2 regions of the Paenibacillus sp. FSL P2-0089 genome follow, and region 2 is predicted to be linked to the other one. Evidence: riboswitches for the same ligand, from Rfam matches in the RefSeq annotation. Region 2 holds a riboswitch; the other holds the start of a gene.

Region 1 (9,152 bases), 460 kb from region 2:
CACCGCAACCGAGGCCGTCCAGTTCATCAAGGACGCTGCCGGACCTGAGGCGAATCTGCAGATCAAAATCGATCCGAATATGAGCGTAACCCGCGAATCTTTCACGTATCTGCTCATTAACACGCTCCAGACCAACGGCCAACTGCCGATGATCAAGCTGATCCCGGTGGAGATCAAGGATAATGACAAGATCAATATCCTGAACTCAGGAGCCATTCAGACCGCGCTTGCCCTTAAGATCGTGAAGCTGGATCAAGACGGAAGCTTCCGTCCCCAGGACGGCGTCACCAGCGCTGACGCCGCGGCAATGGTCAGCCAGGTGAAAGCCATCCTGAGCGGAAAGTCTGCGAAGTAAGCAACATATGCGATTTATCTTACCCCTTCTGCAAACATGCGGGAGGGGTTTGTGCTTTGTTTTACAGCAGCAACACCATCAGATCCTCGTCCAGATACTCGCCGTCAAGCTTCATCGCCCTTGGCTCTGTGCCGTAGCAGACGAATCCCAGGGATTCGTAGAGCCTTTTGGCAGACAGATTACTGGAGGTTACGGTCAGCGTAAGCTGCTCCAGCCCCGGCGCGCCCTTCGCCCGCGCAATCAGCTCCAGCATCAGCGCGCGGCCCACGCCATGTTTGCGGGCAGCCGGATCTACATATACTGCATAGACATTAGCTTTGTGCTGAATCTTGGGCCTGCTCTCCCGGAACAAGGTTGCCATTCCCGCCAGCCTCTGCTCCCCATCCAAGAAGGCGCCCAGGGTGAAATGCTGATCGGAGGAATCCAGCCTAATCCGGGTAGTCTCGATAGACAGCTTCGCTTCCGATTCATAAGAGCTAAGGAAAGCTTCCGGGTGCTGCTGCAGCGACTGCAAACGAAGCGCCCGGTAGCTTTCGGCGTCCGAGGGGGCCAGTGTTCTGATGTACATTTCCTTCCTCCCTTACAATATGGATACAATAAATTGACAAAAGGCAAATATTTGGTTATATTTAGGTTTGTAAAATTATATTTTGCACAATGAAAATCCATGAGACACTAACGTAACAGATTCACATTACTTAAATTCCTATCACTTGAAAAGAGGGACTTCTTATGATGACTGTAAGTTTAATTCTTGTTGCCTTAGTAGCACTAGAGCATGTGTACATACTTGTACTGGAGATGTTCCTGTGGACCACCCCGAGAGCACAGAAGGCGTTCGGATTGACCCCCGCCTTCGCACAGGAGACGAAATCGCTGGCAGCCAATCAGGGCTTATATAACGGCTTCCTCGCAGCCGGTCTAATCTGGGGGCTGCTGCATCCAAGCGCGGACTTCGGTTACCAGCTGCAATTGTTCTTCCTGATCTGTGTGGCGGTTGCGGCCATCTACGGCGGACTTACCTCCAAGCGATCCATCCTGCTGATGCAAGGCCTCCCGGCCTTTCTGGCGCTGGCGGCCACATTGATCGCACATCTGTAAAATTCGCGGACCGATGCAGGCAGCTTCCTCTCCGCTCAAGCCTTACAGCTTCTGCGCGAACTCGTTCAACTGCTCAGACATTGCCCGGATCTCCTCAATGAAGCTGGAGATCTCATGCGTGGAAGCCGCCTGCTCCTGCCCGACGGACGCAATCTGGCCTATGGCTTGACTGATCCCTTGCATGGCCGACTGAATCTCACTCAGGGTATCCCTGATCCGCTGCGCCGATTGCTCAGTTTCCTTCGAGAATCTGCGGATCTCCTTAGCCACAACGTCGAAGCCCCGGCCCCGCTCCCCGGCATGGGCGGCTTCAATCGCCGCGTTAATGCCAAGCAGGTTCGTCTGGTCGGCCACCTTCCTCAGCACCGCCAGAACCTCACTGCTTTTACGGACACTATAAGCCGTTGCATCCGATTGAATCAGCAGCTTCTGCGAATAATCGGCAAGCAGGCCTGAGCCGTCCGCGACCTGGCTAATCCGCGCATTGGCCTGATTCAGGGACAGCGCCATCCGGTCCGCGATCTCCCGCAGCTCCGTCTGCCTGCGTACCTGAATGCATACCGCCCCACAGACCTCCTCATCCTCCCCATGTACCGGCAGAACCGTACCCACAAATTCATACCCGTAATATTCCCTGGGGACATTAGCCACCGAGTATTCATCCTGCTTCAGCGCATGATACAGAGGCTCATCTGCCTGAATGATCTGCCCTGCCCGGATGCCCAGATCAATGGAATCACCGGGGTAATAGGCAAGGAACTTCTCTGTGTCGCAGATGGCAATTGAGATATCGTAAGGAAAAGCAGCTTTCAGAATGGGTGCCAGATTCATTAGTTCTTCAAGGGAGCGGACGATGTTTTTCATAGATGCGGTTCTCCTTCTATTTCAGGTAGCTTCACGGTACAGTGAAATCTTGAGTTAAGTTCGACATTTTGCGAAAAACCTCCTTTATTCAAAAATGAATAATTAAAAATTGATTTATAAGCACAGCATCAGCCTGACGGGTGAAGGATGCGGGTGCTTCAAGCAGCACCCCCATTTTCTTCGCCTACCTGCAGGCGTGACCATTGTGGTCGGTTTTTCGACCACATCTGGCTCGCGCGCCATCGGCGTGACCAGTGTGGTCGGTTTTTCGACCACATTTGGCCCGCGCACTCTCAACGTGCCAAGTGTGGTCGGTTTTTCAACCAAAAAAGCCGGAACCCGTCGTCTATTGCTGACAGGCTTCGGCTTTCCTTCGCTCATTGCGGCTTAACTCTATTGTACTCTTGCCCCTATTGCATCCTTCAACCGGTCCAGCTGCAGCAAGTGATGGCGGTAGTGCATCTCGATCAGCAGATACCATTCGGTTGCATTCAAAGGGCCAAAGCGGGGATGAGGGACAGTGCTGTGCTCAGGTGCCTGCGCAAGCTTCGGCAGGGTCTCCCGCATACGGTCCATCACGGTGTGCAGACCCTGGATCAACTGCTCCTTGCTCTCCGGCTGTACCGGCGTGTACTGCGGTGACGGCGGAACATGAACGCGTACAGGCGGGAAGCTGCCCCCGGCAAAAATCGCTTTACCCTCCGGCGTCATCTCTGCTTCATTCCCCGCCGCTTCCCCGTTCCCGGCCAGACACTGATCGATATTACGGAGCTGCATGTACAGCGCCGATTGTATCAAATGCTGGACCATCTGCCCGAGAGACCACTCTCCCTCGGCAGGCTGCCGCAGCAGCTGCTCCATACTGAAGATATCTAATTCCATAAGATAGTGATGGACAGTCTTCTCAAACTGCTGTAAGGCTTCTGTTGTCTTCATATTCTTATTCATATTCTTATTCATAATATTCAGGCAGCTCCTTTATTCTTAAGGTCTGTTCTGAATATACACAACCTCTCCTGACAACGTTATGTCAGTAGCGTTCCAGCATTCTCGCCGCTTCCTCCCGCACAAGCTTCCGCAAGGCTTCCGGCTCCAAGACAACCGCCCCCGCTCCCCAGCCAAGCACCCATTGCAGCAGGTCCTCGGGCTGGCGCACACGGAAGATCATATGCCTGCCATCTGCCCGGTCCTCCACTGCCTCCAGATAATAGTTCCCGGATTCAGCCGCCTTGCCCGCGATCTCCGGCTGAACCAAAATGCACACACGTACATGGCGGTCATCCTCCGGCTGGTACTCGTGCAGATCGAAATCCGCAGGCGCTTCGAACCGGTCATCCAGAATGGTAAGCTCACTCATTCTGGATAAGCGGAAATGACGGATCTCCTGCCGCAGTCCGCACCAGGCCACCAGGGTCCATGCGCCTCTGTTCAAGACAAGTCCATACGGCGAGGCGGTTCGGACACTGTGGTGACTTCCGTCAGCTTCCTGTCTGCCCTTTGTATACCCAAAGCCGATCTTCCGCTGCTCCATAATTGCGCGTCGGATCTGCTCCATGTACTCCTTCTCCTGTCCTTGCAGCTTATCTTTACTGGTATTCAGCAGCAGGATGCTCTGGCGGAGCCGGGCGGCATTCTCCTTGACATCCTCCGGCAGAACCGCTTCAATCTTCCTCCCTGCTGCGGAGGCCTGGTTACCATACTGAGTGTCGAACCGCTGCTCCACGAAATCCGTCCCGATCAGCAGGGTCACTGCCTCCTCGGCGGTGAAGCTGACCGGGGGGAGGAAATACCCTTTTACCAGTGAATATCCCTGACCCGTAGCGCCTACCACCGGCACTCCGGCTTCACTAAGCGCCTGGATATCGCGGTAGATGGTTCTTACGCTAGTCTCGAAGACGGACGCCAGATCCTCTGCCCGTACGACCCCTTTGCGCTGCAGCTCCAGTACGATGGCTAACATGCGATCTGTCTTGTTCATGCGGCGGCTGCACCCTCTTCATCCTGAAATCAGTTTATGTATTGATTATACTGATTTCCTGTTCACTTTTCTCCTTACGGCTTCTGATGGAATACAGAACGAACAGCAGGATGAACCAGAGCGGGGTGAACAGCAGAGCCGGACGGGTCTCAGCAGCAAAGAGCATGATCACAAGAATGGCGGCGAACAGCGTCAGGACGGCATAGTTAATTACCGGGGTGAACGGCGCTTTAAATTTGGAAGCGGCATGTAAGTCCGGGCGGTTCCTTTTATACTTGATATGGCAGACCAGCACAACGCCCCAGACCCAGATGAAGCAAATGGCGCTGATCGTAGTCACGATGCCGAAGGCCTGACCCGGAATAAGCTTGCTGAGCAGTGCCCCGGCAGAAATCACCAGCGTGGAGAGGAATAGGGAATTCGCAGGCACATGATTCCGGTTCAGCTTGCCAAGCTGAGGCGAGGCCTGATTCCGTCTGCTCAGATTGTAGAGAATCCGGCTGGTCGAGAACATCCCGCTGTTGCAGGCGGAGGCTGCCGAGGTTAAGACCACGAAATTGATAATCCCCGCAGCAACCGGAATCCCGACCAGACTGAAGGTGCGCACGAACGGACTTTCAGCTGCGCTAAGCTGGGTCCAGGGATTAATGCACAGCAGCACGAAGAGCGCGCCGACATAGAAGAAGAGAATGCGCAGCGGAATTTTGTTGATCGCGGACGGGATGTTTTTCTCAGGATTAGCCGTCTCCGCTGCCGATACCCCCACCAGCTCCACGCCGACATAGGCGAATACCACCATCTGAAAAGAGAACAGGAAGCCCTTCACCCCGTTCGGGAACACGCCCCCGTGCTCCCAGAGATTGCGGACCGACACTGAGCCTGCATCTGTCTTGAACTGGGTTACCAGCAGGACAATCCCCAGGCCAATCAGAGCCAGAATCGTAACCACCTTGATCAGAGCAAACCAGAATTCGAGTTCGCCGAAGCTTTTGACCGTGAGCAGATTGAGTCCGAGCAGAATGATCAGGCAGATCACGGCCGGTACCCACTGCGGAATATCGAACCAGTACTGCACATAGACGCCCACCGCAATCACATCGGCCATCGCCGTCATAATCCAGCAGAACCAGTAGGTCCAGCCCGTAATGAATGCCGCGCGCGGCCCCAGGTAATCCTCAGCAATGTCTGTAAAAGACTGATACCCCGCCTTCGAGAGCAGCAGCTCCCCCAGCGCCCGCATCACAAAAAACACGGCAATCCCCACGATCAGATACGTGAGCATGATGGAGGGCCCGGCCTGCTGAATGGCTTTACCCGATCCCAGGAATAAACCTGTGCCAATCGTACCTCCGATGGCGATAAGCTGGACATGCCGGTTTGCAAGCTCTCTTTTTAACTCTGTCTGTGCCATACCTGTTTCCCCCTTAGTGTATATGACGCTGTCCTGCCGGGTAACGCAAAAAGGAGACTGGATATCATCCAATCTCCCGGTTCATAAGAGGTTCCAAATAAGCGTCTGCAGCAGCGGCTAATCCGCACGGCAAAACACAAATCCGGTACTCTTCTGTCCTTTTGCCTGAGATTGTGAACCCTTCGGCGCTGCGGTCTCCCGCAGTCTCTCCAGAAGCTGCTCCAGCTATAGTGTGATCCATAGCCTTCATAGCTTGCGAATATTCAATTATTTGAAGCTGACTTCATGTAAATATTTTTCAATTCTATGCACAGTCCAGACTTCTGTCAATATCATTTGTTACTCTCGTGGTCATCGCCGGGTGTCCTGCATTGCTTCATTGCACGTTATTTAACCGTAATTTTGGTTTCCAGGTCTTTATAATAAGTTTTAGCCCATTGGCCCTGCTTGTCTTTGAACATCTTCCCGCTGGCATCTTTGGAATACGTAAAAGGCTTAACGCTAATGGACTTCGGAACGGCTGGGAATGCACTATAGTTCTGTTCCTCGGTACCGCTTGTTTTAACCTTCTCAAACGGCTTGCCCCACGGCGAGATCACATTCCCCTTCTCATCCACAAGGTCATATAACATTCTTTCCGGGTTCACCTTGGACTTGGCCGCTGCCGGAACTTCACCCTTAAAGGTCACCTGCAGAGACATCGTTAACGCGGTCATCTCGAAGGAATTCACCGTATAATTGAATTTGTTGTTCTTCTTGGAGACGCCCGGCTTCAGGCTTAACAGGGTCCCCAGCTTGTTCACTTGAACTTTGAAAATAAACGGCTCCTTCACCCCGTTGGCGTATGCCTTCAGCGTCAGGTCGAATTTGTCCGGGATTTGCTGCTTCATGGCTCCTTTGGTCAGCCAGATCAACGCCGTGTCCGTATCTTCCAAATTGGGAATGATGGAAGTATCAAACAGCAGCTTTTTCCCATTGATCAACACGTCCACATTCCTGGTCTGGTCCATGAAAGAACCGTTCTTGCCCACCGTCCCTCCCTCCTGCCGGATACCTGCGACAAGCTCGTTATTGTCATAGATCAGATCGGTTAGAGTCAGGGTCACCCCTTCCTGGGTCACGGTCTGATTCGGGGCAGCAGCAAGCCCTTTCTGGACCATAGCCTTCAGCACGGTGCTGTCACTGACCGCAAAGGCGCTGCCAGCCTTAGTTGCCTTGTTGACATCGGCTGCCGCCGCTACGGGTACAGTGAATCCCCCGCCGACAACTGTCCCTCCGAGTACAGCGGTTACTGCTGTTGCTATCATTGCTTTCTTCATCGTATTTAAGCTGATCGTGTACATAGTTTCTCTCCTTTGCTGATTAAGAATATACAGGTATAACGTTCCCCTGCTGCTATTTTGTGACAGGAGCGCAGAATAACATCTTACGTGCACAAAGTCATTTTTGAATAAACAGGGTCATTTGCAAGAGAGAATTCGGTTCATCCGCTCTACTATAATAAATTCATCCAGAACAAGTAGAGTGAGGTTAGAACTTATGGCAAATCCCGCACCACAAGCTTTGAACACCAAGCTAGCGACACCGTCCCAGGGCCGTTTCGGCCGTCTGCTGCACAATATCGTGCGATACCGGGTGCTGCTGCTGATGCTGCTGCCCACCTCGATTATCTTTTTCATCAACTGCTATATTCCGATGTTCGGATTATTCATTGCCTTCAAGAACATCAACTACATTGACGGCATTATGGGCAGTCCTTGGGCCGGGCTCGACAACTTCCGGTTCCTGTTCGCCACCTCTGACGCCTTGCGCGTGACCATCAACACTGTGGGGTACAATGTGGTCTTCATTATCTCAGGACTCATCCTCTCGGTCTCGCTGGCCATTGCGATCAATGAGGTGCGTAACAAGCTGGCTTCGAAGTTCTTCCAGACCGTCATGATTATGCCGAACTTCCTGTCCATGGTCGTGGTCAGCTTCATCGTCTATGCCTTCCTGCACCCGGAGTACGGCTTCCTGGTCAAGCATATTCTGCCGCTGTTCGGCTACTCCTCGGTGAATGCTTATATGCATCCTAACGCATGGCCTTACATTCTGTGGATCACCAAAATGTGGCACTCCATCGGGATCGGCAGCGTCATCTACCTTGCAGCCATCACCGGCATCAGCGAAGAGCTGTACGAAGCCGCGGTGATGGACGGCGCCAGCAAATGGCAGCAGATCACCAAGATTACCCTGCCACTGCTCACGCCGATCATGGTCATTCTCACGATTCTTAACATGGGCGGCATCTTCCGCTCTGACTTCGGGCTGTTCTACCATGTGACCCTGGACTCCGGTGCGCTGCGCTCGACTACGGACGTCATCGACACCTATGTCTACCGGGGCCTGATCCAGCTCAACGACCTGGGGATGTCCTCAGCGGCGAACTTCTATCAATCGGTCGTCGGCTTCTTCCTGGTCATCGGCGCGAACGCTCTCGCCCGCAAGCTGAACCGCGATACGGCGCTTTTCTAGAAACGGAGGATTCTAATGACTACTGCATCCCGAAGCAACCCTTATACCAAAGGCTCCACTACCGCCCAGATTATTCTGAATGTGTTCTTCATCGCCTTCAGCCTGGCATGTATTCTGCCGATCCTACTCATTGTCGCCATCTCCTTAACCAACGAGAAGGCCTTGACGCTGCAGGGTTACAAGTTCTGGCCCGATCATATCGACGCATCCGCGTACCAATATCTGTTCAAGCATTCGGAGACACTGGTTAAGGCGTATGGCGTCAGCCTGACCGTTACCATTATCGGGACTGTTCTGGCCGTGCTGCTGATTGCGCTATATGCGTACCCGCTTTACCGGAAGGATTTTCCCTTTAAAAAAACATTCAACTTCTACCTGCTGATCACCATGCTGTTCTCGGGAGGGCTTGTCCCCTTCTATCTGCTGTACGTGAACTATCTCGATCTGAAGGACTCGCTGGTTGCGCTGATCCTGCCCGGCCTGTCCAATGCCTTCTATATCTTCATCACCCGTACCTTCTTCCAGCAGACGATCCCGGAGGAGATGATTGAATCCGGCAAGCTGGACGGGGCCTCGGAATGGCGGATATTCTTCCAGCTTGTGCTTCCGATCTCCCTGCCTGTTCTGGCTACGATCGGTCTGTTCACTACGCTGATGTATTGGAATGACTGGTTCAACTCCATGCTATTCATTAATGACACCGACAAGTTCTCCCTGCAATACGTCATGATTCAGATGATCCGCCAGGCAGAATTCTTCAAAACCCAGCTTGCCGGCAGCGGTGTCGCCCTGATGGTACAGGAATCCGTTCCGACCGAAAGTCTGCGGATGGCTATGGTCGTGCTGTCGATTGGTCCGATTCTGTTCATCTATCCGTTCTTCCAGAAGTACTTCACCAAGGGCCTTACTATAGGGGCAATCAAAGG
Region 2 (9,152 bases):
ATGCCGGTCAGCATCTTGATGGTGGTCGATTTACCGGCGCCGTTCGGCCCCACGTAGGCCACCGTCTCCCCGGCTTCAATCCTCAGATCCAGCGGCTTGACCGCCACCTTCTCAATATGCCTGGGCAGGAACAGATGCTTCACCGCTCCCTTAAGGCCCGGCTCCTTCACCGCCTGCATAAAGGACTTACTCAGCCCTTTGGCTTCAATCATACTCAAGCTTAACCCTCCTGTTCATTGCTTTGAAAGCGTTACCGCAGATGGCTGCGAGAAAAATACTGAATCCTCAGCGCTCTGAATGACGTAAGAGTAAATATATCACTGAGCCGATGTCGAAAACTATCAGATTAGGTCGATTTTGCAAAAAAAAGCGGCAGCCCCGTATAGCCTACACCAGCCGGGATTTGCCGCTACGCTTAAGGAGAGTCTGGACGGCGAACCCTACCAGCAGGGGAAGCGCCAGCTGAACTTCAAGTCTCCAGTCTACAGCATACAGGTCTACGAGGTTAATCTGCTTCAACAATACATAGGTCACGTTGTATAAGAGGAATGAACAGCTGAAGGTAAGCAGAGGGATCAGATATAATGTTCTTTTGTTCTGCAGCAGCCGATATCCCGCAAGGGTTAAGAGTGAATAGCTGGCCATGATGAGCAGGGCATAATTACTTCCGAAGCGCAGGAATGACACCATGGCGGTAGCCAGATTAAGGGCAGCCGATAGATAGCCGATGCGAAGCATGTCGAACCTCCTGGAATGATGTAGAAAAATAAGAGTGAACAGATTTCTACATTTTACAGCGCTAACGCGGGGATTTACAGATCCAATACTGAATGTTCATTAATCCGTAATTGTATGTTATAATGCTTTCTTTTAAAATTGATTATATAGTAATTGGTAAAAATGGAGGGATCGTTTGTGAGAGTCTTTAATCAATCAAGAGCATGGAGTATGCCTGGGGATTTAGAAGCAAGCGAACTTGAAGCCTTCCGGCCGCTGGATGCACCCCAAGTTGATGTCCAGAGCGGAATGTCCGTAGCGGGTACTTCCGAAGAATCCAGGGAGCATATCTACCATAGAGCTATGATTTCTTCGATCCGCAGTGAAATGAATAAATTAAGCCAGTTGCTCTCCATTCCTTATGTGGTGTTCCTGACGGACAAGGCGGGGACTATTCTGGAGCTGGTCTATTCTTCTTCGGAGACGCAGGCCGAGATGGAGCAGGCGGAGCTGCGTCCGGGGGTCAGCTTAAGCAGGCAGCAGGCGGGGATGAATGCCGTATCGCTGGCGATGGAGATGAACTGCATCGGGGTGGTGCGGGGAACGGAGCATACGGATCAGACCTTCCGCGACTGGAACTGTGTATGCGCTCCCTTGCAGGATCATGATAGCGTTTACGGGTATGTTGATATTTCTTTTAATAGAGGAGAGCCGATTGAATTCGCCATTCCATTCGTGCAGCAGATTGCTGAGAATATTATGGAGAAGTGGATGGAAAAGAACCCGGAGATGCAGCAGTACCGGCTTGAATCCACATTACTGGAGTATAAGCTGACCGCGCGGGAGCAGGAGGTAGCAAGGCTATGGCTGATGGAGAAGAGTGCGCTGCATATCGGAAGCGACCTGGGGATCAGTGAAGGCACCGTGCGCAATATGCTGAAGAGTATCTATAGTAAAATGCGGGTGAATGACCGCTTCCAGTTCGTGAAGCGCCTTACGCCGTAGCCGGAGGAATCTGCATCAGATACATACATCAAATAGCCGGTCAGCGATACTAATGTATCCCTGACCCGGCTATTTGAAAATATAGAATTTATATGTTTTACGCTATCCATTATCCTTCTATTTCTTACTGAAAGGCAGAAGGTTAACCGCAGGAGCAATTCAGTACCGGCTTACGCGCGGCCTGCGTCTCATCCAGGCGGCTGATTTCAGTCGTATGCGGTGCGTTAATGACAATCTCCGGGGTTTCCTCCGCTTCCTTAACGATTCGGATCATCGTCTCAATGAAACCGTCGAGCGTCTCCTTGCTCTCGGTCTCGGTCGGCTCAATCATCATACATTCCTCTACCGTCAGCGGGAAGTAGACGGTTGGCGGATGATAGCCGAAGTCGAGCAGCCGTTTGGCTACATCGAGGGTACGTACACCGTATTGCTTAAGGTTCTTACCGGACATGACGAATTCATGCTTGCAGACGCCCGGGAAGGGAATCTCGAAGTAAGGAGCCAGCCGGTGCATCATATAGTTGGCGTTCAGCACGGCGTTCTCGGACACCTCGCGGAGGCCGTCGGGACCGTAGGTACGGATATACGCATAAGCACGGACGAGAATCCCGAAGTTTCCGTAAAAGGCTTTGACGCGGCCGATCGATTCCGGCCCGCCACAGTCCAGCGAGAAGCTGCCGTCTTCGCTGCGGACCACAGTAGGCTGCGGCAGGAACGGGATCAGCTTCGCCTTCACGCCGACCGGTCCGGCTCCCGGTCCGCCGCCGCCATGCGGTGTGCTCATCGTTTTGTGCAGGTTGAGATGCACGACATCGAAGCCCATATCGCCCGGGCGGGTAATGCCCATAATCGCGTTGGAGTTCGCTCCATCATAATAGAGCAGGCCGCCCGCTTCATGGACAATTGCGGCGATCTCGACGATCTGCGTCTCGAAGAGTCCAAGAGTACTCGGGTTCGTGAGCATCAGCGCGGCGGTGTCGCTGCCGACAGCTGCCTTCAGCGCTTCGAGATCGACCATTCCCTTGTCGTTGGAGGGGATGGTCACGGTGTCGAGTCCCGCTGCGGCGGCACTTGCCGGATTGGTGCCGTGCGAGGAATCGGGCACGATGACCTTGGAGCGGACCTCTCCGCGGCTCTCATGGTAGGCGCGGATCATCATCAGGCCGGTCCACTCGCCATGGGCTCCGGCAGCAGGCTGCAGGGATACGGCATCCATGCCGGTCAGGGCGGCGAGATCCTTTTGCAGCGTGTACATCAGTTCAAGCGCACCCTGGATGCTCTCCTCCGGCTGGTACGGATGGATCCTGGAGAGTCCCGGGAAGCGGGCGACATCCTCGTTGATCTTCGGGTTGTATTTCATAGTGCAGGAGCCGAGCGGATAGAAGCCGTTATCGACTCCGAAGTTGCGGCGGGACAGGGCGGTATAGTGGCGGATGACATCCACCTCGGATACCTCCGGCAGTACGACCGGCTCACTGCGCAGCAGCCCTTCGGGAAGGAGGGAGTCAATGCCTTCGTCCTGCGGCACATCACATTGAGGCAGGGAGTAGGCCGAGCGGCCGGGACGGCTTAATTCAAAAATCAGACTTTGTTCCGGTTTCATACACAGCCCTCCAGTGCGCTTGCGAATTCGTCAATTTCGGTCTTGCTTCGTTTCTCCGTTACGGCAACCAGCATATGTCCGGACAGCTCGGGATAATCCCGGCCTAAGTCATAACCGCCCAGATAGCCTTCCTTCAGCAGCTTGGAGTTCACTGCACTCACACTGCTGCCCTCCGGGAGCTTCAAGACAAATTCATTGAAGAACGGGGCCGTGAAGACGCGCTCAGCGCCGGTGATTTCAGCCAGCCGCCCAGCGGCATAGTGACTCTTGCGGATGTTCAGCTCACCCACCTCGCGCATGCCCTCCTTGCCCATCACGGACAGGTAGACGGAAGCGCACAGCGCCAAGAGCGCCTGGTTGGAGCAGATATTTGAGGTCGCCTTCTCCCGGCGGATATGCTGTTCGCGGGCTTGGAGCGTCAGCACGAAGCCGCGCTTGCCATTCCGGTCAACGGTCTGGCCGACGATCCGGCCCGGCATCCGGCGCATGAGCGGTTCGGCCACTGCGAAGAATCCGCAGGTGGGTCCACCCAGTGATGCGGCGATACCCAGCGGCTGCGCGTCGCCGACTACGATGTCTGCGCCAAGCCGTCCGGGGGACTCCAATACGCCAAGTGCAATGGGGTTCGCGCTGACCACGAGCAGTCCCTTGACCGCATGGATCAGCGGCTCGATCTGGCGCAGATCTTCAATACCGCCGAAGAAGTTGGGCGACTGAACCAGAACGGCAGCCGTATCGCTGTCGATGGCTTCAGCCAGCTTGGCGAGATCAGTTACCCCGTCAGCATAATCAATCTCTACAATTTGCAGGCCCCAGGCGTTGGCGGAGGTACGCAGCACCTGACGCGCTTCCGGGTGAACCGTACGGGAGACAATCAGCTTCTTGCGTTTGGTGGCACCTGCGGCCAGCACAGCCGCTTCGGACAGGGCCGTTGCACCGTCATACATACTGGCATTGGCGACCTTCATCCCGGTCAGTTCACAGATATAGGACTGGAATTCGAAGATCGCCTGTAGCTCACCCTGACTGATCTCCGGCTGATAAGGGGTATAGGCGGTATAGAATTCCGAACGGGAAATCACATGGTTGATGACGACCGGAACGTGGTGATCGTATAATCCGGCACCGAGGAAGCTGGCGTGGGTGTCGAAATCGGCATTCTTGTCGGCGAGCCCCTTCATATGGCGAAGCAGTGCGTACTCATCCAGGGCGCCGGACATCGGCAGGGTTCCCTGGTAACGGACAGACTGCGGAATATCGGCGAACAGCTCATCGATGGACTGTATGCCTACGGTCTCCATCATTTCTGCGCGGTCTTGCCCGGTCATAGGCAGATAGCGGTGCTTCATTGCGGCTTCACTCCTTGGCTTCTTTTGTAGAATGGGGCTTTGATGACGGCAGCCTTGAGCTGCTTGCCGCGGATCTCTACGTACACCTCTGTACCGATCTCCGTATAGGCAGTATCCAGCAGGGCGAGTCCGAGATTCCGCTTCAGGGTCGGGGACTGGGTGCCTGTCGTTACTTCACCGATCTTCACTCCATCCGCGTATACGGGATAGTGGGAGCGGGGAATGCCACGGTCGATCATCTCCAGGCCCACAAGACGACGGGGCAGACCGGCTTCCTTCTGCTTCAGCAGGGCGTCACGGCCGATGAAGTCGCCTGCATCCAACTTCACGAAGAACTGGACACCGGCTTCGAGTGGAGTGATATCCGCCGACAGCTCCTGGCCGTACAGCGGCAGTTTGGCCTCGAAGCGCAGCGTGTCGCGTGCGCCGAGTCCGGCAGGAGTCAGGCCATGCGGAGCGCCTGCTTCCAGCAGGCCCTTCCAGAGGGTAGCCGCCGTATCAGCAGGAGCGTACAGCTCGAAGCCATCCTCACCGGTATATCCGGAGCGGGAGAGCAGGACGCTGACGCCGCAGACCTCGGCGTGTTCGATGAAGTGAAAAGGCTTGAGTTCCGTTAGAGGAGCGTCCGTCACTTTGGCAAGGATGGTCTCAGCCAGCGGTCCCTGCAAGGCAAGCAGCAGGGTCTCATCCGAGACATTGTTCAGAGTGACCCCGCTGAACTCAGCGGTGAGATGCTCCTGCAGCCACTGGAAGTCCTTGTCGATATTCGACGCATTGACGACAAGCATGTAACGCTCCTCGCCCAGACGGTATACGAGCAGATCGTCCACCACTCCGCCGCTTGGATAGAGCATCAGCGTATACTGCGCCGCGCCGTCTTCCAAGCGGCTGACATCATTCGTGGTCATTCTCTGGAGGAAGGCTTCTGCGCCCTCTCCGGTAACCATGAATTCTCCCATGTGGGAGACATCGAACAGTCCGGCCTGATTGCGGACGGCTTCATGCTCCTTCACGATCCCTGTGAACTGAACCGGCAGCTCCCAGCCGCCAAAATCAATACATCTGGACTCCGCATACGCGGCATAGAGATCATAAAAAGGCGTTCTTCTCAAAGACTCCATCTCGTCACTCCCTTGGCTTTGATTACATACGAAAAAGGACAGGCGAAAGCCATTATGCACGTATGCATAAATGGACTTTCGCTCTGTCCTTGGTACCTGAGAGTTACCCTGCATTGCAGCGCAGGTTTCCCCGTTGGTGATCCGTGAAGCCTGCGGCGCAGGCATCCGGATGCTCTCCAGAGATGCGTCCGGCAAAGGTCCTTTTGCCTGAGAGATTCACCCATCCCGGGCTTACTCCTTCGGCGCTGTCTTCCTGTGAGACAGTCTCTCCCTATGCCATCATTCGCAAACCATATGTTTTTCTACTGACTCCATTAAACCGGGTAACCCTCCGCCCTGTCAATCAAAAAACGTCAAAAAGTTGACAAATTTAATTTTACTGTCAGTTATATTGACATTAGGCAAGCCGATAACTTAGGCTATAACTAAATTTAGAACTCCAATTACGGAAAAGAGGCGGCTTGGACATGAGTGAAGTGCTTGACAACCTGCTATACAGCGAAGAGCATGAGTGGGCGCAGCAGGGCGAGGGACGCGTAGTACGTGTAGGGATTACGGATCATGCGCAGCATCTGCTCGGCGATATCGTGTTTGTAGAATTCCCGGAAGTCGGCGCGGCAATCTCCGCTGGTGACAGCGTGGGCAGTATTGAGTCCGTGAAGACGGTATCGGAGCTATATTCACCCGTATCCGGTAAGGTGACCAAGATCAACGATGCGCTGGAGGCCAGCCCGGAGCTGATCAACGATCAGCCTTACGGAGACGGTTGGATTTTTGAGCTGGAGCTTGATGCTGAGTTCGCAGAGGCAGTAACCGGCCTGCTGGATGCGGTTGCGTACAAGGAACTGGTTGGGGAATAAGGCTTCGCTTATTTGCGAAAGCGGCTGAATACGGCAGACTTCTCTTTATTACATTAGATGTTACTAATGTGAGAGGTCTGTCTTTTTGCGTCTGTACATCATTCCGTCTCCTGAAGCTGACGCAGCACAATGAGTTCGACCCGGCGATTCTTCTGTCTGCCTTCGGCGGTAGCATTATCATATGCAGGTCTGGTATCCGCGTAACCGGCGTACTGGAAGGTATCAGGGCTAAGGCCCTCGTTATCCAGGAAAAAGCGCAGCACAGATAATGCGCGGGCGCCGGACAGCTCCCAGTTATCCGTATATTCTGAAGCGGCGGTTACCAGAACATTGTCGGTGTGGCCTTCGATGCTGATGGTGGCGCCGATGCCGCGGAACAGGCCGGAGAGCTGGCGCAGTGCAGGGAGTGCAGGTGATTTCAGCTCAGCCTTACCGGCATCGAACAGGAAGCGGTCACTGAGCGTGATGGCAATGCCCTGCGGCTTATCGGCAACAAAAATCTGCTCACCCAGGTTATTCTCCTCCACGTATTGGGTGATAACGCCCATAAGCGCAGCCAGCTTCGCCTCCTGTTCACGAAAAGCAAGCTCACGCGCAGACGGCTGGTGTCCAGCCCCATCTCCTTCTTGTCCGGCTGCGGGTGTATCTGCCCTGTGTCCATTGAGTCCGTTCGCATCCCCAGAGTCTGTGGGCGAAGGCGTGTCAGCGGTGCTGCCGTCTTCATTATGACCCTTCGAAACGTCAGTCTCTGTAATGCCCTGATTGCCCTCCAGAACGCCGCTTCCGCCTTCCAGTACTGTACTTCCGCTCTTGAAGGTATCCGATAAGGAGCCGCTGACAATGGCATATTTCTGCGAATCGAGGCTGCTCATGGCATACAGAATCACGAAGAAAATAAGCAGAAGGGTGATCAGATCCGCATAGGTAATCATCCAGCGGTCCCGGCTCTCTTTCCCTGCGGCGGTGCGGTGCTGCCGGCGGTTTCTTTGTCTCATAGCGGGTCTCCCGGATTGGTGCTGGTGCTGGCGCTGCGTTTAGGGGCGTCTGCCAGGAAGGGGGCCAGCTTTTGACGGACCAGATGCGGGTGATCCCCGTTCTGCAGGGACAGAATGCCGACGAGCAGCATCTCCATGGTGCCTAGCTCACTTTGGCTGCGGGATTTAATTTTGGAGGCAATGGGTAAAAAGAGTAGATTAGCGCTGGCTACGCCATAGAGTGTTGCTGTAAAAGCTACGGCAATCGACGCGCCTAGATTGGAAGGGTCCGTTAAGTTGCTCAGAACCCGTATCAGCCCCATAACGGTACCGATAATCCCCATGGTCGGTGCATAGCCGCCGGCGGCTTCGAATATTTTGGCATAGCCTTCATATTTCAGCTCCTTGGCATCCATTCCAAGCTCCAGGATCTGCCGGACCTGATCCGGGTCATTGCCGTCGACAATCAGAAACAGGCCTTCACGGGTGAAAGGATCGGGATGTTCCTCTGCCCGTTTCTCCAGGGCGAGAACACCGCCGCGCCGCGTTAGTGCAGCCATAGCAATCAATTCTTCGGCTTGTTCCCGGCTGGTATCCCGTTGTCTGCCAAAAGCCAGGCGGAGCGCCGCCGGAATGCTGCGGAGCTTGGACGCCGGGAAGCTGATGAGTACAGCCGCAAGGGTGCCGCCGAATACGATCAGGGCAGCATTGGGCTGCAGCAGGCCGGACAGGCTGCCGCCCTCCCACAGAAAACCGCCGATCATAGCGGCAATTCCGGCCAGCAGGCCGAGTATTGTAATGAAATCCATAAATTCAGGCTCCTTAAATTTCTATATATTATGGTTTGCAACAGTCTGGGCAACGCTGTATAATAAACGGGAACGTGCATTCCTATCTTCCATATTTTTCAGCTTGGTATGGATGAAGGATGATTAGGGTTAAAATTATAATATATTCATATATTCTAGACGATAGAGGGGAGACGGGCAAATGAGTGATATTGTCGTCAGTACGAAGACTTTTGCACTGGAGTCCGAGTATACACCCCAGGGCGATCAGCCTCATGCCATAGAAGAGTTATTGGACGGCATCCGGCAGGGCAAGAAGCACCAGACGCTGCTGGGAGCGACAGGTACAGGCAAGACCTTTACCATCGCACAAGTGATTTCCAAGTTGAACCGCCCCACGCTGGTTATTGCGCACAACAAGACGCTTGCTGCGCAGCTGGCGAGTGAGTTCAAAGAATTTTTTCCGAGCAATTCCGTGGATTACTTCGTCAGTTACTACGATTACTACCAGCCAGAGGCGTACATCCCTTCCTCCGATACCTACATTGAGAAAGACTCCAGCATAAATGAAGAAATCGACAAGCTCCGCCACTCGGCAACAAGCTCGCTGTTCGAACGCCGTGACGTCATTATCGTGGCGAGTGTGTCCTGTATTTATGGTCTAGGTTCGCCGCAGGAATACGGAAGCCTGCTGCTCTCGCTGCGTGTAGGGATGGAGAAGCCGCGCAATCAGAT

The links. A riboswitch is a leader RNA that binds a small molecule or an ion and turns the genes downstream of it on or off. The one in region 2 is predicted to bind glycine.
Region 1: linked by a shared signal. The riboswitch ahead of NST69_RS30305 (amino acid permease) and the one ahead of gcvT (glycine cleavage system aminomethyltransferase GcvT) in region 2 are both predicted to bind glycine.

What each region holds. Positions count from the first base shown of each region.
Region 1 is NZ_CP152006.1:7,113,771-7,122,922, forward strand. Features, by position in the region: gene NST69_RS30270 (S-layer homology domain-containing protein) at 1-355, shown strand, start outside; gene NST69_RS30275 (GNAT family N-acetyltransferase) at 417-923, opposite strand; gene NST69_RS30280 (DUF1304 domain-containing protein) at 1,088-1,456, shown strand; gene NST69_RS30285 (methyl-accepting chemotaxis protein) at 1,499-2,320, opposite strand; gene NST69_RS30290 (hypothetical protein) at 2,430-2,711, shown strand; gene NST69_RS30295 (DinB family protein) at 2,714-3,256, opposite strand; gene NST69_RS30300 (YafY family protein) at 3,351-4,298, opposite strand; gene NST69_RS30305 (amino acid permease) at 4,333-5,709, opposite strand; glycine riboswitch at 5,853-5,932, opposite strand; gene NST69_RS30310 (DUF5643 domain-containing protein) at 6,096-7,052, opposite strand; gene NST69_RS30315 (ABC transporter permease subunit) at 7,249-8,226, shown strand; gene NST69_RS30320 (carbohydrate ABC transporter permease) at 8,242-9,152, shown strand, end outside.
Region 2 is NZ_CP152006.1:6,651,182-6,660,333, reverse strand. Features, by position in the region: gene NST69_RS28370 (ATP-binding cassette domain-containing protein) at 1-212, opposite strand, end outside; gene NST69_RS28365 (hypothetical protein) at 388-738, opposite strand; gene NST69_RS28360 (LuxR C-terminal-related transcriptional regulator) at 949-1,722, shown strand; gene gcvPB (aminomethyl-transferring glycine dehydrogenase subunit GcvPB) at 1,865-3,325, opposite strand; gene gcvPA (aminomethyl-transferring glycine dehydrogenase subunit GcvPA) at 3,322-4,674, opposite strand; gene gcvT (glycine cleavage system aminomethyltransferase GcvT) at 4,671-5,795, opposite strand; glycine riboswitch at 5,981-6,078, opposite strand; gene gcvH (glycine cleavage system protein GcvH) at 6,263-6,655, shown strand; gene NST69_RS28335 (flagellar motor protein MotB) at 6,754-7,650, opposite strand; gene NST69_RS28330 (flagellar motor protein) at 7,647-8,438, opposite strand; gene uvrB (excinuclease ABC subunit UvrB) at 8,620-9,152, shown strand, end outside.